3 regions of the Allobosea sp. RAF48 genome follow, and region 3 is predicted to be linked to each of the others. Evidence: predicted binding sites of a transcription regulator. Region 3 holds the regulator's gene; each other region holds the start of a gene.
What was found. The regulator PhoB, encoded in region 3, activates phosphate uptake and scavenging genes when phosphate is short. The targets are predictions, from matches to a motif close to TGTCATNNANCTGTCAT.

Region 1 (10,847 bases), on a different contig from region 3:
GCGGCGTCCTATCCCGGCGACGTGCCGGTCGATCAGGTTGACGTCGCCGCCGTGCGTGCCGCCATCCGCAATGGCCGCAAGCTCTCGATCCACTACAGCGACGAGAGCGGCCACGCGACACAGCGCATGATCTGGCCGATCGGCATGACCTTCTACGAGCGCGTGCGCATCGTCATTGCCTGGTGCGAGCTCCGGCAGGCATTCCGCCATTTCCGCACCGACCGCATGACCGGCCTCATAGCGCTGGAGGAGCGCTATCCCGCCCGTCGTGCCGACCTCTTCCGCCGTTGGCAGAAGGAGGAGGAGAGGGCGCGCGAGGAGTGGGAGCGCTGCAAGCGAGAGGGTGGGGAGGATCAGGCCCGGTCGCCGGCCAGCCTGGCACGACCGGAGGCGACCTCCGCCAGCGCTGCCGGATAGAGCTTGTGCTCCTCGACGAGGACGCGCTTGGACAGCGTCTCCTCGTCGTCGCCGGGCAAGACAGGCACCTTCGCCTGCAGGATCACCGGTCCGGCGTCGAGCTCCGGCACGACGAAATGCACCGAACAGCCATGCTCGCTGACGCCGGCTTCAAGGGCTTGCCGATGTGTATGCGTGCCCTTGAACAGCGGCAGCAGCGAAGGGTGGATGTTGATCATCCGCCCTTCCCAGCGCTTTACGAACCAGGGCGTCAGGATGCGCATGAAGCCGGCGAGAACGACCAGATCGATCTGGTTGACGCGCAGGAGCTCGTCCACCGCGCGCTCGAACGCCTCGCGATCCCTACCGAAGGAGCGATGGTCGATCGTCGCGGTGGCGATGCCGAAGCCTCGCGCCCGGTCGAGCCCTGCGACGTCGGGGATATTGGAGATGACGAGCGCGATTTCGGCCGGGTAGCCGGGCGCCTGCGCCGCTTCTGCCAGCGAGACCATATTGGAGCCGCGCCCGGAGATCAGCACCCCGACGCGCTTGCGGGCGTTGGCCGTGCTCACAGCGAGAGCTTGCCGCGGTAGCTGACCTGCTCCTCGCCGGCCGCGACCGGGACGATTTCGCCGAGCCTCACGGGGACCTCGCCGGCCGCTTCCAGAGCGGCGAGAACCTCATCGGCCTTGTCGGCCTGCGCCGCGACGATCATGCCGATGCCGCAGTTGAACGTGCGCAGCATCTCGCGCTCGGCGACGCCGCCGACCTTGGCGAGCCAGCCGAAGACGGGCGGAACCGGGATCGCCGGCAGATCGAGCGCGACGCCGAGTCCCTCCGGCAGCACGCGCGGGATGTTGTCGGGGAAGCCGCCGCCGGTGATGTGCGCCAGCGCCTTGATTCCATCAGTCGCCTTGAGCGCCTGCAGCAGCGGCTTCACATAGATGCGGGTCGGCTCCAGAAGCGCCTCGGCGAGGCTCTTGGCCGGAGCGAAGGGAGCAGGGGCTCCCCAGCCCAGCCCGCTCAGCGCCACGATGCGGCGCACCAGCGAATAGCCGTTGGAGTGCACGCCGGAGGAGGGCAGGCCGAACACCACGTCGCCAGGCTGCAGGTCCTCGCGCGGCAGCAGCGTGCCGCGCTCGGCCGCGCCGACCGCGAAGCCGGCGAGGTCGTAATCCTTCTCGGCGTACATCCCGGGCATCTCGGCGGTCTCGCCGCCGATCAGCGCGCAGCCGGCCTGGCGGCAGCCATCGGCGATGCCGCGCACGATCTCGACGCCGACCTTCGGGTCGAGCTTGCCGGTGGCATAATAGTCGAGGAAGAGCAGGGGCTCGGCGCCCTGGACGATGAGGTCGTTGACGCACATCGCGACGAGGTCGATGCCGATCGTCGAGTGCAGTCCGCTCTCGATCGCGATCTTCACCTTGGTGCCGACGCCGTCATTGGCGGCGACCAGGATCGGGTCGCTGAAGCCGGCAGCCTTGAGATCGAACAACCCGCCGAACCCGCCGATCTCAGCGTCGGCGCCCGGCCGGCGCGTGGCGCGCACCAGCGGCTTGATCTCGTCGACCATGGCGTTGCCGGCGTCGATGTCGACACCCGCCTGCGCATAGGTCAGTCCGTTTGCGCCGGGCTTGCTCATTGGATTTTGCCTTCCTTTGTGCTCGCGCGAGCGATAGGCAAGCGCGCCGCGCCTTGCAAGGCGTATCGGCGTTTTCGCTCTTGCCGATCCACTGTCGGCGATCTTAGCGTCTTCTTCTGTCGAGATGCGCTCGGGCGTTTTGGATGACGATCCCCAATCTGATCACCGTCGGCCGGTTGTTCCTGGTGCCGCTGGTGATCGTCATGATCGTCAATGCGCGCTGGGATATCGCCTTCATTCTTTTTGTGGTGGCCGGGCTCTCGGATGCGATCGACGGCTTCCTCGCCAAGCGCTGCGGCATGGCGAGCGAGCTTGGCGCCTATCTCGATCCGATCGCCGACAAGGCGCTGATCGTCTCGATCTACGTCACGCTCGCGGTCGTCGGTGTGGTGCCCGCCTGGCTCGTCATCCTGGTCGTGGCGCGCGACCTCATGATCGTGGCGGCCGTGATCCTGTCCTGGCTGATGGGGCGGCCGGTGACGATCGCGCCTTTCGTCGTCAGCAAGCTCAACACCGCAGCGCAGATTGCTTTTGCAGCGTTGGCGCTGGGCTCGCGCGCCTTCGGCATCGATCTCGGGTGGGCTGCCGCGGCGGCGGAGTTCGTCGTCGCTCTGTTGACGCTCGCCTCGATGACGGCCTATCTCGCCTTCTGGCTGCGCCACATGGCGGGCTGACGAAGTTTTACATGCGGCCGGCGCTTGGAACTGCGGCTTTCCGTGCACATTTGTCCCATTCCGCTGGTCGGATAGGCGAAAGAGGCTGATCGATGACGTTGCAGCGCCAGATCGGCTTTTGGCTGGGCTCCCTCCTGGTCTTCGTTCTCCTGCTCGTGCTCTTGCGCGACATCCTGCTGCCGTTCATCGCGGCGCTCGCGCTCGCTTATCTCCTCGATCCGCTGGCCGACAGGCTGGAGCGGATGGGCATGAACCGGCTGACGGCGACCATCGTCATCCTCATCATCTTCCTGATTATTTTTGTGCTGGGGCTGGTGCTGCTGGCGCCGTTGCTGGGGCGGCAGCTCGCCGGGCTGGTCGACAGGCTGCCTTCCGACGCCGCGAAGCTGCAGGCACTCGCGATGGAGAAAGGATTCCCCTGGCTGGAGCGTTTCGGCGGCGGCAACCTGCAGCAGGAGGCGCAGAACTCGCTGGGGAACCTCGTCGGTCAGGCGACGCAATGGGTCGGCGGCCTGCTGAAGTCGCTCTGGAGTGGCGGCACCGCCATCGTCGGCGTGTTCTCGCTGCTCGTGCTGACGCCGGTCATCGCCTTTTATCTCCTGGTCGACTGGGATCGGATGGTCGCGGCCGTCGACAGCTGGCTGCCGCTCGATCACCGCGACACCATCCGCGGTCTCCTGCACGAGATGGACATGGCCATCGCGGGCTTCCTGCGCGGCCAGGCTCTCGTCTGCCTGCTGCTCGGCACCTTCTACGCGATCGGATTGAGCATCATCGGCGTCAATTTCGGCGCGCTGATCGGCATCATCAGCGGCTTCCTGTCCTTCATCCCCTATGTCGGCTCGCTGACCGGGCTCGTGCTCTCGGTCGGCGTGGCGATCGTGCAGTTCTGGCCTGACTGGACCTGGCCGCTGGCGACGCTCGGCGTCTTCCTCGCCGGCCAGTTCCTCGAAGGAAACATCTTCCAGCCCAAGTTCGTCGGCGATTCGATCGGCGTGCATCCGGTCTGGCTGATGTTCGCGCTGCTTGCATTCGGCTCGCTGTTCGGCTTCGTCGGCCTGCTGCTGGCGGTGCCGCTTGCGGCCGTTATCGGCGTGCTCTGCCGCTTCGCGCTGCGGCAATATCTCGCCAGCAATCTCTACCATGGCATCGGCGCCAGGCGTTCCGCCTCGGCGAAGGCGCGTGCCGACGCCGAGCTTTGAGCCGATCATGTCCGACGTGCCACCACGTCCGCGCCAGCTCGCCCTCGACCTGCCCGTCGACAGCCGCCACGGCGTCGAGGATTTTCTGGTCGGCCCCTCCAACGAGGCGGCCTACGGACTGATCGAACGCTGGCCGCAATGGCCTGACGCCTGGCTGCGGCTGACCGGGCCCGAAGGTGCCGGCAAGACTCATCTTGCCGCGATCTGGGCCCGCGCCGCCCATGCCTGGACGATTCAGGCCACGGAGCTGAGCGAGGCAAAGGTCCCGCACCTTGTCTCCGGCGGCGCCCTGGTGGTCGAGGATTGCGACGCCGGGCCGTTCGACGAGGCCGCGCTCTTTCATCTGATGAACGCGATGAAGGCACGCGGGGGGCATCTGCTGTTGACGGCGCGCACCGAACCCGACCGCTGGGGCCTGCGGGTGCCGGACCTGCTGTCGCGGCTGCGGCTCGCACCGGGCGCCACGATCGAGCCGCCCGATGACGGGCTGCTGCGGGCGCTCCTCGTCAAGCTCTTCATCGACCGCCAGCTCGTTGTCGACACGGCCGTCATCGAGGCGCTGGCGCTCAGGATGGAGCGCTCCTTCGCCGCCGCGCGGCAGGTGGTGGACCGTCTCGATCGCGTCGCGCTGGAGCGCGGTCGGCGCGTCACGCGCCCGCTTGTGCAGGAAGTGCTGTCGGAATTGTTTCCCGAGGAGCCCGCGTGAAAGAGCGCGTGCTTGCAGAGCGGCCATGCTGTCATACGAAATCATGTCGCCCGTCATCGAAACGTCACGCTAGAATGGCTTCAACGGCGCCATGAGCGGAAAGACGATCAGGACACGGGTGAAGCGCATGACTCTCGAGACCGTGACCGACGAGCTGGAGAAGCTCTCCGGCGAGGCTGATGCGGCGCCGCTGCGCCGGCAGACCGAGCGCTTCATGAACCGCGAGCTGTCCTGGCTGCAGTTCAATCGCCGCGTCATGGAGGAGGCCTCGAATCGCAGTCACCCGCTGCTGGAGCAGCTGCGCTTCCTGTCGATCTCGGCGAACAATCTCGACGAGTTCTTCATGGTCCGCGTCTCCGGCTTGCGCGAGCAGCTCAAGGCCGGCGTGGTCACGCCGAGCCAGGACGGTCTCACCCCGGCCGAGCAGCTCGCCGCGATAGGCGAGGCGGTTTCGGCCCTCACCGACGACCAGCAGGCGCGCTGGGCGGAGCTTCGCCACGATCTGCATGAGAATCGCATCCACCTGCTGCAGCCGGGCGACATCGGCTCGCAGGACCGGATCTGGCTGGAGGACTATTTCCTCAATTACGTCTTCCCGGTGCTGACGCCGCTGGCGATCGACCCGGCGCACCCCTTCCCGTTCATCCCCAATCTCGGCTTCACCATCGCGCTGGCGCTGGAGCGCAAGAACGACGGGCGCCAGCTCGACGCGCTGATCCGGGTGCCGACCAAGATCGACCGCTTCATCGAACTGCCCGATCTCGCCCGCGAGGGGCTGCATCGCTTCATCACGCTTGAGGACGCGGTTTCGCTCTTCATCAGCAAGCTTTTCCCCGGCTACGAGGTCAAGGGCACCGGCTCCTTCCGCGTCATCCGGGACTCCGATCTCGACATCGAAGAGGAGGCGGAGGACCTCGTCCGCGTCTTCGAGACCATGCTGAAGCAGCGCCGGCTCGGCGTCGTCATCCGGCTCGAGCTCTCGACCGGCATGCCCGCGCATCTGCGCCGGCTCATCGTGCGCGAGCTCAAGGTCGATGCCGACGAGATCGTCGAAGTCAACGGCATGATCGGCCTGAACGAGCTCTCGCAACTTGTGGGCGTCGACCGGTCGGACCTGAAGTTCAAGCCCTACAACGCCCGCTTCCCCGAGCGCATCCGCGAGCATGGCGGCGATTGCTTCGGCGCGATCCGCCAGAAGGACCTGCTCGTCCACCACCCCTATGAGAGCTTCGATGTCGTCGTGCAGTTCCTGCAGCAGGCGGCGCGCGATCCCAATGTCGTCGCGATCAAGCAGACGCTCTATCGCACCTCGGCGAATTCGCCGATCGTCAAGGCGCTGACGGAAGCTGCCGAGGCCGGCAAGTCGGTGACGGCGCTGGTCGAGCTGAAGGCGCGCTTCGACGAAGAGGCGAACATCCGCTGGGCGAAGGAGATGGAGCGCGCCGGCGTCCAGGTCGTCTACGGCTTCATCGAGCTCAAGACCCACGCCAAGCTGTCATTGGTGGTGCGGCGCGAGGCCGGCCAGCTCGTCAGCTACTGCCATATCGCGACCGGCAACTACCACCCGATCACGGCCCGCATCTACACCGACGTCTCTTTCTTCACCGCCGACCCGGTGATCGCGCAGGACGTCGCGCGCATCTTCAACTTCATCACCGGCTATGCCGAGCCGGCCGGGCTGGAGCGCATGGCCGTCTCGCCGACAAGCCTCAAGCAGCGCCTGCTCGATGATATCGCCGAGGAAGTCGCCCATGTGAAGGCCGGCCGCAAGGGCGCGATCTGGGGCAAGTGCAATTCGCTGGTCGATCCCGAGATCATCGACGCCCTCTATGACGCCAGCCAGGCCGGCGTCGAGATCGACTTCGTCGTGCGCGGCATCTGCTGCCTGCGGCCGGGCGTGCCCGGCCTCTCGGACAATATCCGGGTCAAATCGATCATCGGCCGCTTCCTCGAGCACACCCGCGTCTATGCCTTCGGGGCCGGCCACGGCATGCCTTCGCCCAAGGCCAAGGTCTACATCTCCTCGGCCGACCTGATGCCGCGCAACCTCGATCGCCGCGTCGAGGCCCTGACGCCGATCCTCAATCCGACCGTGCATCAGCAGTTGCTTGATCAGATCATGTTGGCCAACCTGCTCGACAATGAGCAGAGCTGGACGATATTGCCCGATGGCGGCTCGCGCCGCATTGTCCCTGCGCCGAACGAAGAGCCGTTCAACGCGCATAAGTACTTCATGACGAACCCGAGTCTGTCCGGACGTGGAAAATCGCTCTCGAATTCAAGTCCCCGCTCCCTCTCGCGCCGGGGAGGCCGTAAAGCCTGAGCTCCGGCACGCGCCGGGGCGGCTTGCGCTCGCCGACACCATCGCCATCGTCGACATCGGTTCGAACTCGGTCCGCCTCGTCGTCTACGAGATGCTGGCGCGGGCGCCGTCGCAGGTCTTCAACGAGAAGGAGATGGCCGGCCTCGGCCGGCAGGTCGCCACGACCGGCCGGTTGGCGCAGGACGCCATCGAGAAGGCGATCCTGGCGCTGATCCGCTTTCGCATCCTCTGCGAAGCCATGCATGTCGGCGAGCTCCGCGTCATCGCCACGGCCGCCGCACGCTATGCCGAGAACGGGCCGGACTTCATCGCCCGCGCCGAAGAGGCGATAGGCCAGCCGATCGAGCTGATTTCCGGCGGCCGCGAGGCAATTCTCTCGGGCCTCGGCGTGATCTCGGGTTTCGATTCTCCGGACGGTGTCGTGGGCGATCTCGGCGGCGGCAGCCTGGAGCTGATTTCTGTCAAGAACGGCGCTGTGGGGAAGGGCGCCAGCGTCCCGCTCGGGGGCCTCGCGTTGCTCGATCGCTCGAAGGGCTCGATCCGCGCGGCCGAGAAGATCGTGAAGGACGAGCTCGACAAGCTGCCGCAGCTCGCCGCGATGAAGGGGCGCGATTTCTTCGCCGTCGGCGGGACCTGGCGCGCGCTCGCGACGCTGCATCAGCGCCGCGCGAACTACCCGCTCAACGTGATGCATGCTTATGCGATCCCGCCGAAGGATGCCTCCGATTTTGTCAAGCTGGTCGAGCGGGCCGACGCCTCGGTGCTCGACGCCATCGATTCCGTCTCCTCGGCACGTCGGCCGCTGCTCGCCTATGGCGCGCTGGTGCTGGACGAGCTGATCAAGCGCGGCAAGCCGCGCAACATCGTCATCTCGGCGCAGGGCGTGCGCGAAGGGCTGCTGCATGAGCAGCTCTCGCCGCGGGAACAGACCGCAGACCCGCTGCTGCAGGCCGCGCGCGACTACAATCTCCTGCGTGCCCGCGATCCGCGTCACGCCGCTGACCTGATCGCCTGGGTCCACGGCATTCTCGAAACCGCCGGGTTGGTGCAGGACGAGCCTTCGGGGCGCTTGATCGAGACCGTCTGCCTTCTCTCCGACATCGGCTGGCGCGCCCATCCGGATTATCGCGGCGAGCAGAGCATGAACGTCATCGCCCATGCCTATTTCACAGGCATCGACCATGTCGGGCGGGCCTTCCTGGCGATGACGATCTTCCATCGCTATGCCGGTCTAAAGGCCAGCTCGCCGGCTGCCGAAGGCTTGAAGACCCTGCTTCAGCCGGCGCTCCTGGCGCGTGCGACGCTGATCGCCGCGATCTTCCGCGTCGCCTATCTTTTGTCTGCCGGCATGGCCGGCATCCTGCCGCGCATCCCGGCCACCTGCGTCGACAACCGCCTGGTCCTGCGCTTTCCTGGGGATCTCGCTTCCCTGGCGAGCGAGCGCGTGGAAGGCCGGCTCAAGCAACTCGCCAAGCTGCTCGGGCGCGACTTCGAGATCGGCCGGGTCTGAAGCAGCTTGTCCGGCGCGTCATGCTCGGGCTTGGCCCGAGCATCTCTTGCAGAAAAGGCCTCCCATCCTGCGGGGGATTCTCGGGTCTGCGCTTCGCTTCGCCCGAGAACGGCGGTGGAAGGGGCCTGGTCCTCGTTCAGCTCGCCGCGCGCAAGCGCGCGAAGCCGGCGTCGAGATCGGCCTTCAGGTCCTCGATATCTTCGAGGCCGATATGGAGGCGGATCGTCGGTCCCTTGAAATCGGGCTTGGTTGCCGTCCGGTAGTCCTTGCAGTCGAAGGGCAGGACGAGGCTCTCATAACCGCCCCAGGAGGCGCCGATGCCGAACAGGGTCAGGCCGTCGAGCATCGCGCCGACAGCCTTCATCGAGACGGGTTTCAGCTCGATGGTGAAGAGCGAGGAGGCGCCGGTGAAGTCGCGCTTCCAGATCTCGTGGCCGGGCGCGCCCGGAAGGGCGGGGTGGAGGACGCGGGCGACCTCGGGGCGTTCGCGCAGCCATTCGGCCATGGCGATGCCCGCTGGCATCTGCGCCTTGAGGCGCACGGCCATCGTCCGCATGCCACGCAGCGTCAGGAAGGCATCCTCCGGCGCCACGATCAGCCCGAGCTGATTCCAGGCTGCGCGCAGCTTCCTGAACTGCTCCGGCGTCCGCGCCGAGATGGTGCCGATCAGCACGTCGGAATGGGCTGCGTAGTATTTGGTGCCGGCCTGCACCGAGTAGTCGACACCGAATTTGTGGGCGTCGAAGAACAGCGGTGTCGCCCAGGTGTTGTCCAGCGCGACCGGGATGTCGTGTTCATGCGCGGCCGCGACGATGGCCGGGATATCCTGCATTTCGAAGGTCTGGGACCCCGGCGCCTCGGTCCAGACGGCCTTCGTGTTCGGCTTGAACAGTTTGACGATGTCGCCGCCGATCAGCGGGTCGTAATAGGTGGTCTCGATCCCCATCCGCTTCAGGAAGGTATCGCAGAAGATGCGAGTCGGGCGGTAGACGCTGTCCGTCACCAGCACGTGGTCCCCGGCGGAGAGCATGGTCAGGAAGGCGAGCGTGCAGGCCATCAACCCCGATGGCGTGACGACCACGCCGGCACCGCCCTCGATCGTGTTGGCGGCCGCGATCAGCGCGTCGAGCGTCGGATTGCCGTCGGTGCCATAGGTGTAGCGCGCCTTGCGGACCAGGAAGTCTTCGGTGTTGGGATAAACGACCGTCGAGCCTCGTACGATAGGCGGATTGACAAAGCCGTAGCTATCGGCCGGGTCGCGTCCGGCCAGCACGAGGCGCGTCCGCTCGCCGAGGCGCGCAAATTCAGGCGAAGACAGCTTTTTCATGGAAACGGCAGGTCTCGGAAGCGGAAAAATGCAGCCGGGCTTGACCACACCCCACAAACTCGCATGTGATGCATGCGGTGAACAAGGGGCGCCGGGGGCGGGTGGCGGTTGCTTGACGCTCATGGGGCACTCTGGCAATCGACTCGGCAACGGGGGCGCCGCACCAAACGCAAAGATAATCGAGCAGCGGAAAGCTGCCGGCGGCGAGACCAGGATGGCGTTCGGCGCAAGCCGGAAACGTGGCTTCAATGGGAGAGTACCGATGAAAAAGTTTGTAGCCGCCGCTCTTGCGGCAGGAATCGGCCTGGCGATTTCCGCAACCGCGGCTTCGGCCCAGGCGACGCTCGCGCAGGTCAAGCAACGCGGTATCCTGAATTGCGGCTCGAACACCGGCCTCGCCGGCTTTGGCGTGCCCGATGCGCAGGGCAACTGGAAGGGACTCGACGTCGATCTCTGCCGCGCGATCGCGGCGACGATCTTCAACGACCCGAACAAGGTGAAGTTCATCCCGCTTTCGGCCAAGGACCGCTTCACCGCGCTCCAGTCGAGCGAGATTGACGTGCTGGTGCGCAACTCGACCTGGACGATGACGCGCGACGCCTCGCTCGGCCTGCTCTTCACCGGCGTCAACTACTATGACGGCCAGGGCTTCATGGTCCGCAAGAAGCTCGGCGTGAACTCGGCCCTGCAGCTCTCGGGCGCTTCTGTCTGCACCCAGCAGGGCACCACCACCGAGCTCAACCTCGCCGACTACTTCCGCGCCAACAACCTGAAGTATGAGGTCGTGGCCTTCGCGACCTCCGACGAGACGGTCAAGGCCTATGACGCCGGCCGCTGCGACGCCTTCACCACCGATGCGTCCGGCCTTTACGCCGAGCGCCTGAAGCTGACGAACCCGGACGACCACATCGTCCTGCCGGAGATCATCTCCAAGGAGCCGCTCGGCCCGTCCGTCCGCAATAACGACCCGCAGTGGTTCAACCTGGTGAAGTGGGTCGGCTTCGCCATGCTGAACGCCGAGGAACTGGGCGTGACCCAGGCGAATGTCGAACAGCAGCTCAAGTCGG
Region 2 (8,037 bases), on a different contig from region 3:
GGCCAGTTCATGAACTTGTGCAGCCCGCCGAGCCTGGCGACGCGCTCGGCACCCGGGCGGAGCATCAGGTGATAGGTGTTGCCGAGCACGACATCGGCGCCGAGCGCCCTCACCTGATCGGGATACATGCCCTTCACGGTTGCGGCGGTGCCGACCGGCATGAAGGCGGGCGTGCGGATGACGCCGCGCGGCATGCTGATCGCGCCGGTGCGGGCGGCGCCGTCGCGGGCGGCGACATGGAAGGCGAAGTCGGTTGTCGCGGCGGTCTGGGGCTGCGCGAGTTCGGGCTGTGCGTTCATGCGCTGCGAGGTAGAGCAGCACGCGCCTTTAGGGAAGAGGCGCGCGCGCTGGATGGGCGTTCGCCGCCGTCATGCTCGAGCTTGCCCCGAGCATCTCAGGACTAGAGGGCTCTTGAGCCTCATTCAGGAGATTCTTAGGTCGGCGCTAGGCGCCGCCCGAGAATGACGGCAGTCGCCCAGGCTCAGCCCTTCGCCAGCGCCGCCTCGTAGATTTCGGGCTTGAAGCCGACGACCGTCCTGCCTTTGCCGAGATCGAGCACCGGGCGCTTGATCATCGAGGGCTGGGCGAGCATCAGCGCGATGGCCTTGGCCGCATCGAGCCCCTGCTTCTCGGCGTCGGGAAGCGCACGGAAGGTCGTGCCGGCGCGGTTGAGCACCGTCTCCCAGCCATGCTCCTTCACCCAGCGCTCGAGCGAGGCCTTGTCGATACCACTCGCCTTGTAGTCGTGGAACGCGTAGGTCGCACCATGGCCGTCGAGCCAGCTGCGCGCCTTCTTCATCGTGTCGCAGTTCTTGATGCCGTAGATGGTGATCGTCATGCCTTCGCCCGGACTGTGTGGAATGTCGCAGCATCCGCCACCCAGCTGTCATCCGGGTTTGTCAGCAAGACTGCAAACAGGCATGACATGGCGGATGACATCGTCGGATGCAGGCAGGAGATAGCATGGATATCGTCTCGGCCTCAGCGCAGAAAACGCCGGCGCCACCTGCTTTTCCCCATCGCCGCTGGAAGGACCACCCGGTCGTCGGCGTCGACTTTCCCGATGCCACGACCTTCACCTGCGACGGCCGCTGGATGCAAACGGCCTGCGAAGCCCTGGCGGCCCATCTCGATGAGGAAACCGACCTTCTTGCCGGAATCGACGTCGGCGGCCTCGGCTTTGCGGGCGCGCTGGCATTCCGAAACGGCCTCGGCTTCATCGATATCCGCAAGGTCGGTTCGATCCGCGCGGACGTCGTCCGCAGTCTCGCGGCCAATTACGAGCTCGGCAATGGCGTCGCCCTGTCGAAGGGCCATCGGCTCGACGGACGTCATGTCGCCATCATCGACGACTGCCTGATCACGGGCGGCATCGCGCTGGCGACGGCGCAGCTGCTTCGCCGACTTGGCGCACACTGCACGCATGCGCTCTTCGTCTTCGAACTCGACGGGCTGGGAGGCCGCGAACGACTTGCCCAGGGCGGCATCTCCGTGCACGCCCTGGAAAGACTGGCACCGGTTCAGCCCGTGCCCTCCCCCAGCGATATGCCCTGAGGGAGTGCCGGCATTCAGGGGCGCTTCGGGATGTCGAGGCCGCGCTGGACCGCGGGGCGCGACAGGCAGCGCTCCAGCCAGATCGGCACATGCGTCAGGGTGGAATAGTCAACGAGTTCGCCTGCCCCGTAGAAGCCGACGAGATTGCGCACCCAGCCGAGGATCGCGATGTCGGCGATGGTGAATTCGTCACCCATGATCCAGGTGCGGCTCGCCAGGCGCTCCTCCAACACAGCGAGCAGGCGCTTGCTCTCGCTGGCGTAGCGGTCGCGCGGGCGCTTGTCCTCGTATTCGCGGCCGGCGAACTTGTGGAAGAAGCCGAGCTGGCCGAACATCGGGCCAATCGCCGCCATCTGGAAGAACACCCACTGGATGGTCTCGTAGCGCGCGGCCGGATCCTTCGGCAGCAGCTTGCCGGTCTTCTCGGCGAGATAGAGCAGGATCGCGCCCGACTCCCACAGGCCGAGCGGCTTTCCATCCGGCCCGTTCGGATCGATGATCGCGGGAATCTTGCCGTTCGGGTTGAGCGAGAGGAATTCCGGGCCCCAGGTCTCGTTCTTGCCGATGTCGATGAGGTGGGGCTCGTAAGGCAGTTCCAGTTCCTCCAGCGCGATCGACACCTTCACGCCGTTCGGCGTCGGCAGCGAATAGAGCTGGATGCGGTCGGGATGGCTGGCGGGCCAGCGCTTGCTGATCGGGAAAGCGGAGAGATCGGCCATAGGGTGCTCCGGTTGAATCGGAAGAGCTTCGGTGCCGGACGATAGAGCCGCGCGCGCCCAAAGCAACGGGGCGCCCGGCTCAATCACCACAAGGCCGGCTTGCGAGGTTGCACGATCTCGGGTCGACCAAGGGCCAACGGCCGAGGATTTCGTCCGGTTTGCGGGGGAACGCTGCGGATCAGGACGAAATTCTTCACCGTCCAGCTCAGCGGCAGCACGCGAAACGCCAGCGTGCGATAGCGGTCGTAGAGCAATGTCAGGTGGGGCCTGCACGCAAGCCGCTTGCTGCGAAAACCGCCTGCCCTCATTTCCCGATCCAGGGCAAGCGACGGGCAGCGCCGTCAGGGCGGCATGCGCTCATGGCCGATGACGCGGCCGCGAGCGCCCGCGCTCACTCCCACTCGATCGTGCCGGGCGGCTTCGAGGTCACGTCGTAGACGACGCGGTTGATGCCCTTGACCTCGTTGATGATGCGGGTCGCGGCGCGGCCGAGGAAGTTCATGTCGAAGGGATAGAAATCCGCGGTCATGCCGTCGACCGAGGTCACGGCGCGCAGCGCGCAGACATGATCGTAGGTGCGGTAGTCGCCCATCACGCCGACGGTGCGCACCGGCAACAGCACGGCGAAGGCCTGCCAGATCACGTCGTAGAGCCCGGCCTTGCGGATCTCGTCGAGATAGATCGCATCCGCCTTGCGCAGGATGTCGAGCTTCTCCTTGGTGATCTCGCCGGGGCAGCGGATGGCGAGGCCGGGCCCCGGGAAGGGATGGCGGCCGACGAAGGCCTCGGGCAGGCCGAGCTCGCGGCCGAGCACGCGGACCTCGTCCTTGAACAGCTCGCGCAGCGGCTCGACGAGCTTCATCTTCATGCGCTCGGGCAGACCGCCGACATTGTGGTGGCTCTTGATCGTCACCGAGGGGCCGCCGGAGAAGGAGACGCTCTCGATCACGTCAGGATAGAGCGTGCCCTGCGCCAGGAAATCGGCGCCGCCGAGCTTGGCCGCCTCTGCGTCGAAGACGTCGATGAAGAGCCGGCCGATGGTCTTGCGCTTGGCCTCGGGATCGGCACCGCACTTGGCAAGCTCGGAGAGGAACAGCTCCTCGGCCTCAACATGGACCAGCGGGATGTTGTAGTGATCCCGGAACAGGCGAACGACCTCTTCGGCCTCGTTCATCCGCATCAAGCCATGGTCGACGAAGACACATGTGAGCTGATCGCCGATCGCCTCGTGGATCAGCACGGCCGCGACAGCCGAGTCGACGCCGCCGGAAAGGCCGCAGATGACGCGGCCGGTGCCGACCTGCTCGCGGATCTTCTTCTGCATCTCGGCGCGATAGGCCGACATGCTCCAGTCCGGCTTGCAGCCGCAGATCTCTACGACGAAGTTGCGCAGCAGCTTGCCGCCATCCGGGGTGTGGACCACCTCGGGGTGGAACATCGTGGTGTAGAAGCGCCTGATCTCGTCGCTCGCCACCGCGAAGGGCGCGTTCTCCGAGGTCGCCTTGACCGAGAAGCCCTGCGGCAGCTCAGTGACGCGGTCGCCATGGCTCATCCAGACCGGGTAGCGGGAGCCCTTCTCCCAGACGCCGGCGAAGAGCGCCGAAGGAGCAAGGATTTCGACATCGGCACGGCCGAACTCGGCGGCGTGCCCGCCCTCGACCTTGCCCCCGAGCTGATGCGCCATGGTCTGCTGGCCGTAGCAGATACCCATCAGCGGGATATCAGCCGTGAAGACCGCCTCGGGCGCGCGCGGGCTGCCCTCGTCCGGCACCGAGGCCGGGCCACCCGAGAAGATCACGCCCTTGGGCTTCAGCCGCCCGAACGCCTCATCCGCAGACTGGAACGGGGCGATCTCGCAATAGACGCCGATCTCGCGGATGCGCCGCGCGATCAGCTGCGTCACCTGCGAGCCGAAATCGATGATGAGGATGGAGTCGTGATGGGGCTGAGCGCTCGTCATCGCGTCCCGTTAATGGATCGCGCGGGCGTGCGCAACGGCCGCGTCTCAATCCCCCCGCTGGAGGCAAGCCAGATAGAACCCGTCCGTGCCGGCGCGCAGCGGCGAGAGCTGCAGGCCGAATTCCGTGGCGAAGCGGGCGAGCAGGGAGAAGTCGCTTTCCGCGCCCTTGAGCACGTCGATCGGTGCGACCAGAGCAAAGCCGGGATGGCGGCCGAGGAAGGCGCGGATGGCCTCGTCATTCTCGTCCGGCAGCATGGAGCAGGTGATGTAGGCGATGCGTCCACCGGGGCGCACCAGCTTGGCGGCGCGGGCCAGCACCTCGGCTTGGTCCTTGATCCGCTCGGCGAGCGCACCGGGGCGCACGCGCCATTTCGCATCAGGGTTGCGCCTCCAGGTGCCCGAGCCCGTGCAGGGCGCATCGACGAGCACCAGATCGGCGTGGCCGGCAACATCCGCCAGGGGCTCGTGGCCGCGCGAGCGTGGGATGCGCACCTCGACGATACCAGCGCCCGAGCGGGCCACGCGGTCGTGCAACGGTGCGAGCCGCCGGCTGTCGAGATCGGTGGCATAGAGGCTACCGCGGTTCGCCATCAGCGCGGCGAGCGCCAGCGTCTTGCCGCCTGCCCCGGCGCAGAGATCGATGACGGTCTGGCCCGGCCGGGCGCCGGCGAGCAATGTCACCAGCTGCGAGCCTTCGTCCTGAACCTCGAACGCGCCGGCAAAGAAGCCGGGCTCCGTCTGCAGCGAAGGGCCGCGCCCGTCATGACCCGGCTGGAAACGCAGCGCATCGGGCGACCAGGCGCCGGTCTCGGGCTGATGGTGAGCGAGATCCTTGAGCACGGCGTCGCGGGTCGCCTTCAGGCGGTTGACGCGCAGATCGATCGGCGCACGGGCGGCCAGTGCCTGCCCTTCCGCCATCGCTGCCTCGCCGAAGCCGCGTTCGAATGAGGGCCAGAGCCATTCGGGCACATCGGCCCGCACCCAGTCGGGCGCGCCCTCGTCGGAAAAGGCGGTCAGAAGCGCGGTCTCATCGGCGGTGAGCGGCGCAGGGGCGTGGTTCTCGCCCGAAAACAGCGCGGCGATCTCGTCCAGCGGCAGGCCTCGCAGCCCCGCGAGCATGCCGAGAACCAGCGCGCGCGGCTCCTCGGAAGCCATGGCGTAGCCGGCGGACGCCTTGCGCCGCAGCGCATCATAGACGAGCGAGGCGACGGCCGCGCGGTCCTTCGAGCCGGCGAAGCGGCGGGACAGCCCCCAATCCTTCAGCGCATCGGCTGCCGGGCGGCGGCGCTCGATGATGTCCTGCAGCACCTCGATGGCGGCGCTGATCCGGGCGGCTGGCGTCATGGTGTTTCAATCCTGGCACGGACGGCTCGGGCCCGGCGCCGCAAGGCGGTGAGTGGGTGTGCTTCGACCAATTCGAACATGACGCCGAGGCATGGTGGCCCATGCGGCATGCACTTGACGCGGTCGTTTCACAAGCGGAAACACGATGCAACCGCATGTCGCGGCCACCGGGATATTCGCACATGAAAAGCGCCAGCCGCATCGTCATTCTGAGCCTTGTCGCCTTCGGCCTTGCCGCTTGCGCAACCCAGCCGCAGCCGGAATTCACGCCGCCGCCCTCCAAGCGCCTCGACGCGAAGACCACGCTCGAAAACCGCCGTTGACAGCGAGCGCACGCAGGATCGCCCGCGCCCTCGACCGGGGTCGCGGACTTTTTTTGGGGTATCGCATCGCGCGTCAGCCTTTGCTCACGATCCGACGTATTCTTTTCATGGGCCTGTCACATCGCCCGACCTAAGTTCGCGCGCATTTCTGCGAGCCGGGGTCAAACCATGAAAAAAACGCTGCTTCTCTCGACATCGCTTCTCGCCGCACTGGCCATGCAGGCACTGGCGGCCCTCGCCCAGCAGGCGTCCCCCTCGACCGCCCGCAAGCCGCTGATCATCGCCCATCGCGGCGCGAGCGGCTACATGCCCGAGCACACGATCGAAGGCTACAAGCTCGCTATCGAGATGGGCGCGGACTTCATCGAGCCCGACCTGGTGTCGACAAAGGACGGCGTTCTGGTCGTGCGGCACGAGCCGATGCTGAGCGGCACCACCGACGTCGCCGACCGGCCGGAATTCGCCAATCGCAAGACGACGCGCAAGGTCGACGGCATCGACACCACCGACTGGTTCGCCAATGATTTCACCCTGGCCGAGATCAAGACCCTGCGGGCCAAGCAGGCCTTCGCCGATCGCGACCAGTCGCACAACGGCAAGTACCAGATCCCGGCCTTCCAGGAGGTGATCGACCTTGCCAAGTCGGAAAGCGCCCGCACCGGCCACACCATCGGCATCTACCCGGAAACCAAGCACCCGACCTATCACGCCGCGCTCGGCCTCGCCTTCGAGGACAAGCTCCTCGACATGCTCAAGGCTGCCGGCTGGAGCGAGAAGACCTCGCCGGTGTTCATCCAGAGCTTCGAGACCGGCAATCTGAAGTACCTGCGCAAGAAGACGCAGCTGCGCCTCATCCAGCTTGTCGACGGCGACGACGTCGACAAGGACGGCAAGGTCACGCTCGTGGCCCCGTTCGACCGCCCCTATGACTTCGCGGTGCTCGGCGACAAGCGGACGTTCCAGGACATGCTCTCCGCCGAAGGGCTCAAGGAGATCGCGACCTATGCCGACGGCGTCGGCCCCTGGAAGCCCTACATCATGGCTGCCAAGCAGACGATCGGCGCTGACGGCAAGCCGCAGGACCTCAACGGCGACGGCGCCATCGACGAGCGCGACCGCACGCTGATCGCGCCGACGAACGTGGTCAAGGATGCCCATGCCGCCGGCCTTCTCGTCCATACCTGGACCTTCCGCAGCGAGCCGAAGCGGCTGGCCTCGGACTTCAAGGGTGACGCCGCGGCCGAGTACAAGGCCTTCATTGCGCTCGGCATCGACGGCCTGTTCTCGGATTTCTCGGATCAGGCCGTGAAGGCGCGCGACGCGAAGTAAGCTTTTCAACCGGGCAAGGCTAACAGCCGGATAAACCAAAGTCCGCGGCGTCTCCCGCCGCGGGCTTTGGTCGTCAGCGGGCTTCTCGCCCGCTCCCCTTCAAATCAGATTGGTCAATCGCAGACGCGGGTCGTGCGCCGCACCACGCCGCGCGGCGTCTCCCGCTCGGTCGTGACCGTGCGGCAATCGTCGCCGCGGTAATAGTTGGCGCGTCGCCATTCGCGCTCGCGCCTTTGCTCGTAGCGCTCCTGACGCATCTCGCGATCGATCGCCCGCTCATGGGGCGTACGGGGGTCGACGCTCACGCCGCCCGGACCAATGTTGATCGACTGAGCATAGGCACCGCCGCTCGCCAGAAGAGCAAGAGCTATGACTGGGACAAAACGTTTCATCACGTATCCTCCGTTTGCGCCATCAACGCACCGGACGAGGACTCGTTCCGTAGAAGGGTTCGCCTACACCTGAAGATGCTTTGCGCTTCCTTGTGATTCGCTCGTTAAACGAAAAAACGCGCCGGCAAAGCCGACGCGCTTCCATCGCTCGCTGAGCTGTTCTTGGTCAGTGCAGGATCTGGCTAAGGAAGAGCTTGGTGCGCTCGTGCTGCGGGTTCTTGAAGAACTCGTTGGGGGTGTTCATCTCGACGATCTGGCCGGCGTCCATGAAGATGACGCGGTCGGCGACCTGGCGAGCGAAGCCCATCTCGTGGGTGACGCAGAGCATGGTCATGCCCTCCTCCGCCAGCGAGACCATGGTGTCGAGCACCTCCTTCACCATCTCCGGGTCGAGCGCCGAGGTCGGCTCATCGAAC
Region 3 (10,847 bases):
GCAGATCCCGCTCTCAAACATCGTCGAGGGCATGCCGGTCGTCGGCACCATCCTCTATTCACGCTCGCCCTCGGGCCTCGGCATCTTCACCGCCGGCCTGATCCTGGCCTTCATGATCGTGCCGTTCATCGCATCGATCACCCGCGACATGCTGGAGCAGATCCCCTCGGTGCTGCGCGAGAGCGCCTACGGCATCGGGGCGACGACCTGGGAGGTCGTGCGCCACGTGCTGGTGCCGCAGGCCGGCGTCTCGATCATCGGCGCGATCATGCTCGGCCTCGGCCGCGCGCTCGGCGAAACGATGGCCGTCACCTTCGTCGTCGGCAACGCCAACCGCCTGTCGGCCTCGATCCTCGATCCCGGCTCGACCATCGCCTCGCGCATCGCCAACGAATTCAACGAGGCGATGGGCCTGCAGCTCAACGCGCTGATCGCGCTGGGCTGCATCCTGTTCTTCGTCACCTTCGTCGTCCTCGTCATCGCGCGGCTGCTGGTCGCCCGCGTCAAGCGCTACTGAGGTCTTTCGTTCATGACCATGACGACCACGCCCCGCGAGCTGCCGCACACCCCCTGGGGGCGCGTGCGCCAGTCCCGCCGCACCGCCGACCGGCTGATGAAGATCATCGCGACCGGCTTCACCTTCTGCGCCATCTTCGTGCTGTTCTGGATCCTCGGCATGCTGCTGGTGAAGGGTATCGGCGGCCTCTCGCTCGCCACCTTCACCGCGGTCACCCCCGGCCCGGGCACGGAAGGCGGCGGCCTCGCCAACGCCATCGTCGGCTCCTTCGTGCTGACCTTCCTCGGCATTGCCATCGCAACCCCGATCGGGGTTCTCGCGGGCACCTGGCTCGCCGAATACGGCAGGGGTTCCAAGCTCGCGCACCTGATCCGCTTCATCAACGACATCCTGCTCTCGGCGCCGTCGATCCTGATCGGCCTGTTCGTCTACGTCATCCTGGTCGAGCCCTTCCGCGGCTATTCCGGCTGGGCCGGCGGCGTCGCGCTCGGCATCATCGCGATCCCGGTCATCGTGCGCACCACCGAGGACATGCTGAACCTCGTCCCCGGCCCGCTGCGCGAGGCGGGGGCCGCGCTGGGCGCGCCGCCTTCGGTCGTCATCACCTCCGTGACCTGGCGTGCGGCGAAGGCCGGCATGATGACGGGCATCCTGCTGGCGCTCGCCCGCATCGCCGGCGAGACGGCGCCGCTGCTCTTCACGGCTCTGAACAACAATTTCTGGTTCTCGCCCTCGCTCGCCGGCGGCGTCTCGAACCTGCCCGTCACGATCTATCAGTTCGCCTCCGCTCCCTACGAGAACTGGCAGCAGCTCGCCTGGGCGGGATCGCTGATCATCACGGTCTCGATCCTGCTGCTTTCGCTCATTGCCCGCCGCGTCGTCGCTGGCGGCAAATAAGACTTGAATCCAACCCGGTCGCGCCCGACCTTGAGGACCATGTCGATGCTTTCGACCCTTGAACTCTCCCCGCAGACGCTCGATGCCGAGGCGCCCGTCCGGATCGCGGTGAAGAACCTCGATTTCTACTACGGCGAGCACAGGGCGCTGAAGAACATCAATCTCGATTTCCGCGACCGGCACGTCACCGCGCTGATCGGCCCGTCCGGCTGCGGCAAGTCGACCCTGCTGCGCATCTTCAACCGCATCTACTCGCTCTATCCCGAGCAGAAGGCCACCGGCGAGATCCTGCTCGACGGCCGCAACATCATCTCCAACGACGTCGACGTGAACGAGCTGCGCTCGCGCGTCGGCATGGTCTTCCAGAAGCCGACGCCCTTCCCGATGTCGATCTACGATAACGTCGCCTTCGGCATCCGCCTCTACGAGAAGCCGCCGAAGTCCGAGCTCGATGACCGTGTCGAGGGCGCGCTGCGCCGTGCCGCGCTGTGGGACGAGGTCAAGGACAAGCTGAAGAGTTCCGGCATGGGTCTCTCCGGCGGCCAGCAGCAGCGCCTGTGCATCGCCCGCACCATCGCGCAGAAGCCGGAAGTGATCCTGTTCGACGAGCCGACCTCCGCGCTCGACCCAATCTCGACCGGCAAGATCGAGGACCTGCTGGAACAGCTGAAGAGCGACTTCACGATCGCGATCGTGACGCACAACATGCAGCAAGCTGCACGCATCTCGCAGTACACCGCCTTCATGTATCTGGGCGAGGTCATCGAGTTCGCGCCGACCAACACCATCTTCATGAACCCGGCCAAGAAGCAGACGCAGGACTACGTCACCGGCCGGTTCGGCTGAGCCGCGGCAGAGTTCTTTGTTTGTCGCATTTTCTTCGCGCGAACCGGTCCGATTTCGCTTGAAAATGCTTTGAGGATAACGCCATGACCGACCACATCGTCCGCTCCTACGACACCGATCTCGAAGGCATCCGCCGCAGTCTTGCCGAAATGGGCGGCATGGCCGAGCGCATGCTGGGCGACTCCACCGTGGCGCTGGTGCGCCGCGACACCGGCCTCGCCCAGAAGATCATCACCGCCGACCAGCGCCTCGACAACCTGCAGCGGGACGTCGAAGAGAAGGCGGTGCTGACCATCGCCCGGCGCCAGCCGCTCGCGAACGACCTGCGCGAACTGATCTCGGCGATCCGCATCGCGGCCGACATCGAACGCGTCGGCGATCTCGCCAAGAACATCGCCAAGCGCGCCGTCGCCATCGCCGGCCAGTTCCAGCCGCCGCACCGCGCCGTGGTCGGGCTCGAGCACATCAGCCGCCTGGTGCAGGCGCAACTCAAGGACGTGCTCGACGCCTACGCCGCAGGCAACGAGCAGAAGGCGCTCGAGGTCTGGCGCCGCGACGACGAGATCGACGCGCTCTACACCTCGCTGTTCCGCGAACTCCTGACCTACATGATGGAGGATCCGCGCAACATCACCTTCTGCACGCATCTCCTGTTCTGCGCGAAGAACATCGAGCGCATCGGCGACCACACCACCAACATCGCCGAGACGATCCATTACCTCATCACCGGCGACTCGCTCGACGTGAACCGGCCGAAGCTCGACACGACCAATATCGAAGTCGAGGCGGTCACGGGCAGCTGAGGCGAGGCAAGGAATCATGGCCGCACGCATCCTGATCGTCGAGGACGAGGAGCCGCTGACCCTGCTGCTGCGCTACAATCTCGAAGCCGAGGGCTTCGAGGTGGACAGCGTGGCGCGCGGGGACGATGCGGAGCTTCATCTGCGCGACCACACCCCCGATCTCGTGCTGCTCGACTGGATGCTGCCGGGCCTCTCGGGGATCGAGCTTTGCCGCCGGCTGCGGTCGCGACGCGACACCGAGCGCGTGCCGATCATCATGCTGACCGCGCGTGGCGAGGAGACCGAGCGCGTGCGCGGGCTCGCGACCGGCGCCGACGACTATGTGGTGAAGCCCTTTTCGTTGCCGGAGCTGATCGCGCGCATCCAGGCGCTGCTGCGCCGCGCCAAGCCGGGCCATGTCGCGGGACTGCTTGCCGCCGGCGACCTCGAACTCGACCGCACCACACGGCGCGTCCGCCGCGCCGGCAGCGAGCTGCATCTCGGCCCGACCGAGTTCAGGCTGCTGGAGTTCCTGATGCAGGCGCCCGGCCGCGTCTATTCGCGCGCCCAACTGCTCGACGCCGTCTGGGGCCGCGACGTCTATATCGACGAGCGCACCGTCGACGTCCATGTCGGCCGGCTGCGCAAGGCGATCACGCCCGCCAATACCAAGGACCCGCTGCGCACCGTGCGCGGCGCCGGCTACGCCTTCGACGAGACTTTTGCGCGCAGCTGAGCGGCGCTCCAGCTCTCCTCTTCATCGCGACTGGCGATGAACCTTGCCTGCTCGCTCGCGTTGACCCCGAAGGTCAGCGCGAGCCAGAGGAGGTCGCCATGAGCAAGATGCGCCCATCCCGCCGGCCAGTCGAAGCGACAAGGGCCCGGGCGAGCCGGATCATGCCGGGCACGATATGCGCAGCGCTAGGAGGTGGCGAGCGCCGCCCGAGCCAGCATGACCAGCAGGGCAACACCCGCATCAACACGAGCCATCAGGGTCTCCAGCAGGATCGTTGAGGAGGCTGCCCCATGCTGGCCTCGACGAAGGCGCCGCGAAGCATCCGGCACGGCGGCCGGGCTCGTCCCATGAGAATGCGGAGAAGCCGGCGGACATCCGCAAGCCGCCTGCCGACGACGAAACCCGGCAGGTTCGCGTTTTCGGGCGGTGGTGGCGAGCGCGACAGCCATCGCTCGCATGATCCGGCCCGCAAGGGTGGCGGCCCCGCGAGAAGCCCCCTACAGGACGATCCCTGAAGGGGCCGGCAGGAGCCTCAGCCCTCTCGGTAGAAGAGGCGGCGCAAGCTGTGCTTGGCCGCTTCCAGCGTCCTGCGCCGCTCGGCCGGCAGGTTCCGGCCGGCGCGGTTGATGTAGAAAGTCAGCATCGACATCGCCGAGCGATAGGGGCTCGACTTGCGGAGCCGGCTGTGTTCAGCCGACCGCTTCAGCGAACGTGCGATCCGTCGCGGATCGCCCTGCTTGAACACCGCCTTCTCAAGATCGAGCGCGTTGCTCCGGGTGGTGATATCGGCCGACCACCTGCGTTTGTGGGCAGTCATGGCGTCCTCCTGTCGGTCAGGCGTTTGGCCCGCCCTCGATGTCACCGGCCCAGGTCAGTGCGGTCTCGTACTCCTCCGGCTTGAAGGTGCGGACGGTCACGAAGGGGATCGCTGGGTTGAGCAGGTCGACGAAGGCGGCAAGCCAGCCCCTGTCGGTGATCACCGCCTCGCGCGGGAAGCGCTGCAGCTCCCAGAGCTTGCCGAGGCTGTAGCGCGCATCCTTCCAGGCGGCAGCCAGGGTCATATCGGTGAAATCGGTGAGGTCGGCGAGGATGCCGACCTTCTCGTGTCGCGCGAGCTTCGCCTCGATATCGGCCATGATCCCATCGAGATCGTCACTGGTCAGCGTCTGCGACAGGCGGTAGGCGCCGACATGGTCCGGGGCAGGCAGAATGGTGAACATGGCTCCTCCTTGCTCCAGACAACGCGGGGCAAGAGCGGAAGTTTCGCCCGATGATCAGGCCGCTGCGGGCGCACGGGTGGCGGCGTCGAACCGGGCCGCTTCGGCGCGCAGCCAGCCGACGAATTCATCGAGGCCGGGGCGTTGCGGCTGGCCAACCGGGAGGGTGAGCCAACAGCCCGTCGCACTGGTGAAGCCGAGGCCGAGCGGGTTGATAAGCGCGCCGGAAGCCAGCTCGTCGGCGACATAGCAGCGCGGCATCAGAGCGACGCCCAGCCCGGCGACGGCGGCGCTGGTGATCACGGAATAGTAGCCGTAACGCACGGTGTGCTCGGGCACCGCGCCGCGCAGGTCGTGGGCCTCGGTGAACTCGGCCCAGAAGGTCGGCATCTGGTAGTGCTGCAGCAGCGTCATCTTCTGGATATCGGCGGCACGACGAAAGCCGCCCATGCGCTCGACCAGGCTCGGCGCGGCGACGAGGGCAACGTCGCGGCCGAAGAGGTAATGCGCCTCCTTGCCGGGCCAGGGCGGGACGCCATGGGCAATGTCGAGATCGGGCTCCTCGGTCTCGCTCTCGCTGACATAGTTGGTGAACTGGACGTCGACGCCGGGATGCGCCGCAGCGAAGGCCGGAAAGCGCGACATCAGCCAGCGCTCGCCGACGATGGCGACCATGTGCAGGCGGATCGGCCGGGCAATGGCGCTGCGCTCGGCGAGGCGCCGGGCGCCCCGCTCCATCTGCTCCAGCGCGGCTTCGGCATAGGGCAGATAGATCGCGCCGGCCTCGGTGAGCTTGAGGCCGAGCGGGCTGCGGTCGAACAGCACGGCACCGAGATGGTGTTCCAGCGACAGGATCTGCTTGGAGACGGCACTCTGCGTCAGGTTGACGACCAGGGCGGCGCGGGCGGTCGAGCCCAGCCTTGCAACCGTGGTGAAAGCTCGCAAAGCGGTCGATGACGGAGGAGGCCGGCCGGCGGCCATGGGGTATTCCTTTTTGGACTATCGCTGCGGAGATCGTTTCGTTTGCCGGGCTTTCGGTCAAGAGGCCATTCTTCCCTAACGGGAGGACAAGCTCATGAACCAGACGACGCGCCTGTGGGGTGGACGCTTCCGCAAGCCGCCCGATCCGCGGCTGATGAAGCTGTCGAGCGCGGCCGGTGAGCACGCGAGGCTGGTGCCGCAGGATGTTGCGGGCGGCAAGGCGCATGCGGCCGAACTCGGACGCGCCGGGCTGCTGACGGCGCAGGAGCTCCAGACCATCCTGACCGCGCTCGACGCGATCGCGCGGGACACGGTCGAGGGGCGGATCACGCCCGGCCCGCAGGACGAGGATGTCCATACCTTCATCGAGCGCATCCTGACCGAGCGGATCGGCTCGACGGGCGCCAAGCTCCGGGCAGGGCGCTCGCGCAACGACCAGGCCGCGAACAATCTCAAGCTCTATCTGCGCGCGAAGTCGCGCTCGCTCGCGGCGATGCTGGCGGAACTCCTGACCGCGATCGCCGATCAGGCCGAGCTGCATGCGGCCTCGGTCAGCCCCGGCTTCACCCATCTCCAGAGCGCCCAGCCGGTCACCTTCGGCCATTGGCTGATGGCGCATGGCCAGGTGCTGATGCGCGACGCCTCGCGCCTGACCGACTGGGAAAAGCGCTCCGGCCAGTCCCCGCTCGGGGCGGCGGCGCTTGCAGGCTCGGCGATCACGCTCAATCCCGAGCTCAGCGCCAAGGCACTCGGCTATGACGAGCCGTTCGAGAACTCGGTCGACGCGGTCGGCGCGCGCGACCATGTCGCGGAATTCCTGTTCGTCGCGGCGATGCTGACGACCAACCTGTCGCGGCTCGCCGAGGAGGTGACGCTGTGGGCTTCCAGGCAATTCGCCTGGGTGACGCTGGACGATGCCTTCGCCACCGGCTCCTCGATCATGCCGCAGAAGAAGAACCCGGACATCGCGGAAATCTCGCGCGGCCGGGCGGCGCGGCTGACCGGCGACCTCGTCGCCATGCTCGGCGCATTGAAGGGGCTGCCGCTTTCCTATAACCGCGACCTCGCCGAGGACAAGCGCGCCGCCTTCGACGCAGTCGACGTGCTGGAAGAGGTGCTGCCGGCCTTCGCCGGGCTGATCGCCAGCATGAGCGCCGACGCCGAGACGATGCGCGCCCAGGCCGGTTCCGGCTTTGCGCTGGCGACCGAGGTGGCAGATCATCTCGCCCGCAACGGCGTGCCTTTCGCCGAGGCGCATGAGATCACGGGGGCGCTGGTGCGCTATTGCGAGGAACTGGGCCGGGAGCTTGAATCGCTCGACGCCGTCGATCTCAGGGCGGTCGATCCGCGGCTCGATGCCGGGGTCCTCGACCATCTGACGCTCGATGCCGCGGTCGCTGCGCGCAGCGGCCATGGCGGCACGGCGCCCGACCGCGTGCGCGAACAGATCGACCGCTTCCGCGGCAAGCTCGCCGCCCTCGAAACCTGGAGCCGGGAGACGGGCCAATGAGCGTCGCCACTTCGCCGATCAGCAGCCGGGATCTCGCCCAGGTCTCGCATCTGAGAATCGTGCCGCGGCGCTTCTATGGGCGCTGGGTCGCGGCCGCGGCGATCGTCGCCATCCTCGTCTGGCTGGTCATGGCCTTTGTCGAGGGCGACATCGCCTGGCCGGTGGTCCGGCAGTTCTTCACCGCGCCGGCGATCATCGCGGGCCTCGGCAACACGCTGATCATGACGGTCTGCGCGATGACGCTCGGCGTCGTGCTCGGCGTGATCTTCGCCATCATGTACATGTCGCCGAACCCGGTGCTGCGCGGCGTGGCGCTGTTCTACATCTGGTTCTTCCGCGGCACGCCGCTGCTGCTGCAGCTCCTGATCTGGTTCAACCTGGCGCTGGTCTTCCCGACCATCGGCATCCCCGGCCTGTTCTCCTGGCGCACGATCGACATCATCGGGCCGTTCATGGCGACGCTGCTCGGGCTCGGCATGAACCAGGGCGCCTACACTGCCGAGGTGGTGCGCGGCGGTATCCTCTCCGTCGACCAGGGCCAGACCGAGGCCGCCAAGGCGATCGGCATGACGCGGCTGACGACGCTGCGCCGGATCGTGCTGCCGCAGGCGATGCGTGTCATCATCCCGCCGGTCGGCAACGAGGTGATCAGCATGGTCAAGCTGACCTCGGTGGCGAGCGTGATCCAGTACGCCGAGATCCTGCGCAACGCGCAGACGATCTACTACGCCAATGCCCGCGTCATCGAGCTGCTGATCGTCGCTGCCGGCTGGTATCTGCTCGTGGTGACGCTGCTGCAGATCGGCCAGTATTTCCTCGAACGCCACTTCTCCAAGGGGCGGGTCGGGCGGCGCGCCAAGCGCACCGCGGTTCAGGAGGAGCCCGCATGAACGCGGTGGCGAACACGGCCGTGGCCGATAGTGCGATCGTTGCAATCGCGAACGTCAGCAAGTTCTTCGGCGACCTGAAGGCGCTGAACGATGTCTCGCTCTCGATCGAGCCCGGCATGGTCCAGTGCATCATCGGGCCGTCGGGCTCGGGCAAGTCGACGCTGCTGCGCTGCATCAACCAGCTCGAGAAGATCGACCAGGGCGCGATCCGCGTCGATGGCGAGCTGATCGGCTATCGCCGCGTGGGCAATGAGCTGCATGAGCTGACCGATCCGGAGATCGCGCGCCAGCGCCTCGTCACCGGCATGGTCTTCCAGCGCTTCAACCTGTTCAACCACATGACGGCGCTGCAGAACATCATCGAGGGGCCGCTCACCGTCCTGAAGCGTCCGCGCAAGGAGATCGTCGCCGAAGCGACGGCACTGCTGGAGCGCGTCGGTCTTGCCGACAAGCGCGACGCCTATCCGAGCGAGCTCTCAGGCGGGCAGCAGCAGCGCATCGCCATTGCCCGCGCCCTGGCGATGAAGCCGAAGCTGATGCTGTTCGACGAGCCGACCTCGGCGCTTGACCCCGAACTCGTCGGCGAGGTGCTCAACGTGATGCGCGATCTGGCGGCCTCCGGCATGACCATGATCGTGGTCACGCATGAGCTCGGCTTCGCCCGCGAGGTGGCCAACGACGTCGTCTTCATGGACAAGGGCGAGATCGTCGAGCAGGGTCCGCCGCAGACCGTTCTCGTTGCGCCGAAACAGGCGCGCACGCGCGACTTCATCGCCGCCGTCCTGAAGTGACGATGGCGCAAACAGTTCACAACCGGGAGAGAACCATGCTTCGTTTGACCATCGCCGCGGCCTTGCTCGCCGGCACAGCGCTTGCCGCGCAGGCCCAGGCCCTGCCGGACCGCGTCAAGACCGCCGGCAAGATCGTGATCGCGACCCAGCCGAACTATCCACCGATCGCCTACAAGGACGTCGCGACCAACCAGCTCGCCGGCTTCGACATCGAGCTGGGCGAGGCCATCGCCAAGGAGCTCGGCGTCAAGGTCGAGTGGCAGGAGACCGCCTTCGCCCAGATGCTGCCCTCGCTGCAGACCGGCCGCGTCGATGCGGTGATGGCCGGCATGAGCGACCTGCCGGCGCGGCGCGAGAGCGCCGATTTCGTCGACTACATGGATTCCGGCGCGCAGTTCTACACGGTCACGGCCTTCGCCGACACGATCAAGACCCCGGAAGACCTCTGCGGCAAGAGCGTCGGCGCCAGCCGCGCGACCAACTGGCCGCGCCAGATCGGCGAATGGAGCGAGGCGAATTGCGTCGCCAAGGGCAAGCCGGCGATCAACGTGGTCGGCACCGAAGGCTCGGTCGACGCCCGCACCCAGCTCAAGACGCAGCGCCTGCAGGGCGGCGTCCAGGGCAGCGAGACGATGAGCCACTTCCAGAAGCTGGAGCCGAACACCTACATCCCGCTCGGCAAGCCCTTCACCCATTCGCTCGCCGGCATCCCCTTCGCCAAGACGGCGGAAGGCACGCAGCTGCGCGACGCCGTCAAGGGCGCGCTCGACCGGCTGCAGGCGAACGGCACCTATGACGCGCTGATCCAGAAGTACGGCCTCGCCAACAGCGCGATCAAGCCGATCACCCTGAACAAGGGCGAGTGAGCGGACTTACCCGCTCGGCGCGATTGATCGTCACCCCGGCCGGGCCATGCCCGCGCCGGGGTAATTTTTGGGCGGGTATCCCGGAGACGGGGCAGCGGGGCGGAGCCGCATGGGGTTGCGATGGTCGCGGGGCTGCCTTAACCCGGTCTGGACTTCCTCGGATCGCCACCGCCCGCCGCCATGACAGCCTCGATCACCGACCGCTATGCCGCCCTGGTCGAGGCGGGCGCCATCGAGCGCGATCCGGCGCAGGTGACGGCGCTGAAGAAGCTCGAGGCTCTGACCGCGACGCTTGCCGCCCGCCGCCTGGCGCGCAAGGGCAGCGCGCTGGGCTGGCTCTTCGGCAAGAAGCCGGACACGGCGCAGGCGCCGAAGGGGCTCTACATCTGGGGCTCGGTCGGCCGCGGCAAGACCATGCTGATGGACATGTTCTTCGAGGCCGCGCCGGTGAAGCGCAAGCGCCGCGTGCATTTCCACGAGTTCCTCGCCGACGTCCACCGCCGCATCAACGCCTATCGCCAGAAGATCAAGAGCGGCGAGGTCAAGGATTCCGATCCGATCGCGCCGGTTGCGGCCGATCTCGCGGACGAAGCCTACCTGCTCTGCTTCGACGAGTTCACCGTGACCGACATCGCGGACGCGATGATCCTCGGGCGGCTGTTCACGGCGCTGTTCGCCGCCGGGGTCGTCGTTGTGGCGACGTCGAATGTCGAGCCGTCCCGGCTCTATGAGGGCGGGCTCAACCGGGCGCTGTTCCTGCCGTTCATCCAGCTGCTGCAGACCAAGGTCGAGGTCCTCAAGCTCGACGCCCGCA

Region 1: a site for PhoB is predicted at 4,672-4,688, ahead of AB4Z10_RS19915 (RNA degradosome polyphosphate kinase). Genes of this name have one in related genera too.
Region 2: a site for PhoB is predicted at 6,004-6,020, ahead of AB4Z10_RS10860 (glycerophosphodiester phosphodiesterase). Genes of this name have one in related genera too.

The regions. Positions count from the first base shown of each region.
Region 1 covers NZ_JBFRDZ010000011.1:166,250-177,096, forward strand. Annotated here, with positions in the region: gene AB4Z10_RS19885 (helix-turn-helix transcriptional regulator) at 1-417, shown strand, start outside; gene purN (phosphoribosylglycinamide formyltransferase) at 354-908, opposite strand; gene purM (phosphoribosylformylglycinamidine cyclo-ligase) at 965-2,038, opposite strand; gene AB4Z10_RS19900 (CDP-alcohol phosphatidyltransferase family protein) at 2,182-2,712, shown strand; gene AB4Z10_RS19905 (AI-2E family transporter) at 2,805-3,914, shown strand; gene AB4Z10_RS19910 (HdaA/DnaA family protein) at 3,922-4,620, shown strand; gene AB4Z10_RS19915 (RNA degradosome polyphosphate kinase) at 4,748-6,943, shown strand; gene ppx (exopolyphosphatase) at 6,879-8,453, shown strand; gene metC (cystathionine beta-lyase) at 8,590-9,780, opposite strand; gene AB4Z10_RS19930 (amino acid ABC transporter substrate-binding protein) at 10,043-10,847, shown strand, end outside.
Region 2 covers NZ_JBFRDZ010000004.1:420,019-428,055, forward strand. Annotated here, with positions in the region: gene tgt (tRNA guanosine(34) transglycosylase Tgt) at 1-299, opposite strand, end outside; gene AB4Z10_RS10825 (ArsC family reductase) at 482-838, opposite strand; gene AB4Z10_RS10830 (phosphoribosyltransferase family protein) at 964-1,554, shown strand; gene AB4Z10_RS10835 (glutathione S-transferase N-terminal domain-containing protein) at 1,569-2,273, opposite strand; gene AB4Z10_RS10840 (hypothetical protein) at 2,357-2,581, opposite strand; gene guaA (glutamine-hydrolyzing GMP synthase) at 2,665-4,233, opposite strand; gene AB4Z10_RS10850 (RsmB/NOP family class I SAM-dependent RNA methyltransferase) at 4,279-5,577, opposite strand; gene AB4Z10_RS10855 (hypothetical protein) at 5,760-5,900, shown strand; gene AB4Z10_RS10860 (glycerophosphodiester phosphodiesterase) at 6,069-7,229, shown strand; gene AB4Z10_RS10865 (PepSY domain-containing protein) at 7,343-7,621, opposite strand; partial or broken gene AB4Z10_RS10870 (AAA family ATPase) at 7,788-8,037, opposite strand, start outside.
Region 3 covers NZ_JBFRDZ010000015.1:160,301-171,147, reverse strand. Annotated here, with positions in the region: gene pstC (phosphate ABC transporter permease subunit PstC) at 1-517, shown strand, start outside; gene pstA (phosphate ABC transporter permease PstA) at 530-1,414, shown strand; gene pstB (phosphate ABC transporter ATP-binding protein PstB) at 1,454-2,260, shown strand; gene phoU (phosphate signaling complex protein PhoU) at 2,344-3,063, shown strand; gene phoB (phosphate regulon transcriptional regulator PhoB) at 3,080-3,778, shown strand; gene AB4Z10_RS24405 (hypothetical protein) at 3,877-4,056, shown strand; gene AB4Z10_RS24400 (DUF3175 domain-containing protein) at 4,311-4,595, opposite strand; gene AB4Z10_RS24395 (SpoIIAA family protein) at 4,612-4,998, opposite strand; gene AB4Z10_RS24390 (LysR family transcriptional regulator) at 5,053-5,976, opposite strand; gene argH (argininosuccinate lyase) at 6,071-7,486, shown strand; gene AB4Z10_RS24380 (amino acid ABC transporter permease) at 7,483-8,376, shown strand; gene AB4Z10_RS24375 (amino acid ABC transporter ATP-binding protein) at 8,373-9,167, shown strand; gene AB4Z10_RS24370 (ABC transporter substrate-binding protein) at 9,203-10,033, shown strand; gene zapE (cell division protein ZapE) at 10,214-10,847, shown strand, end outside.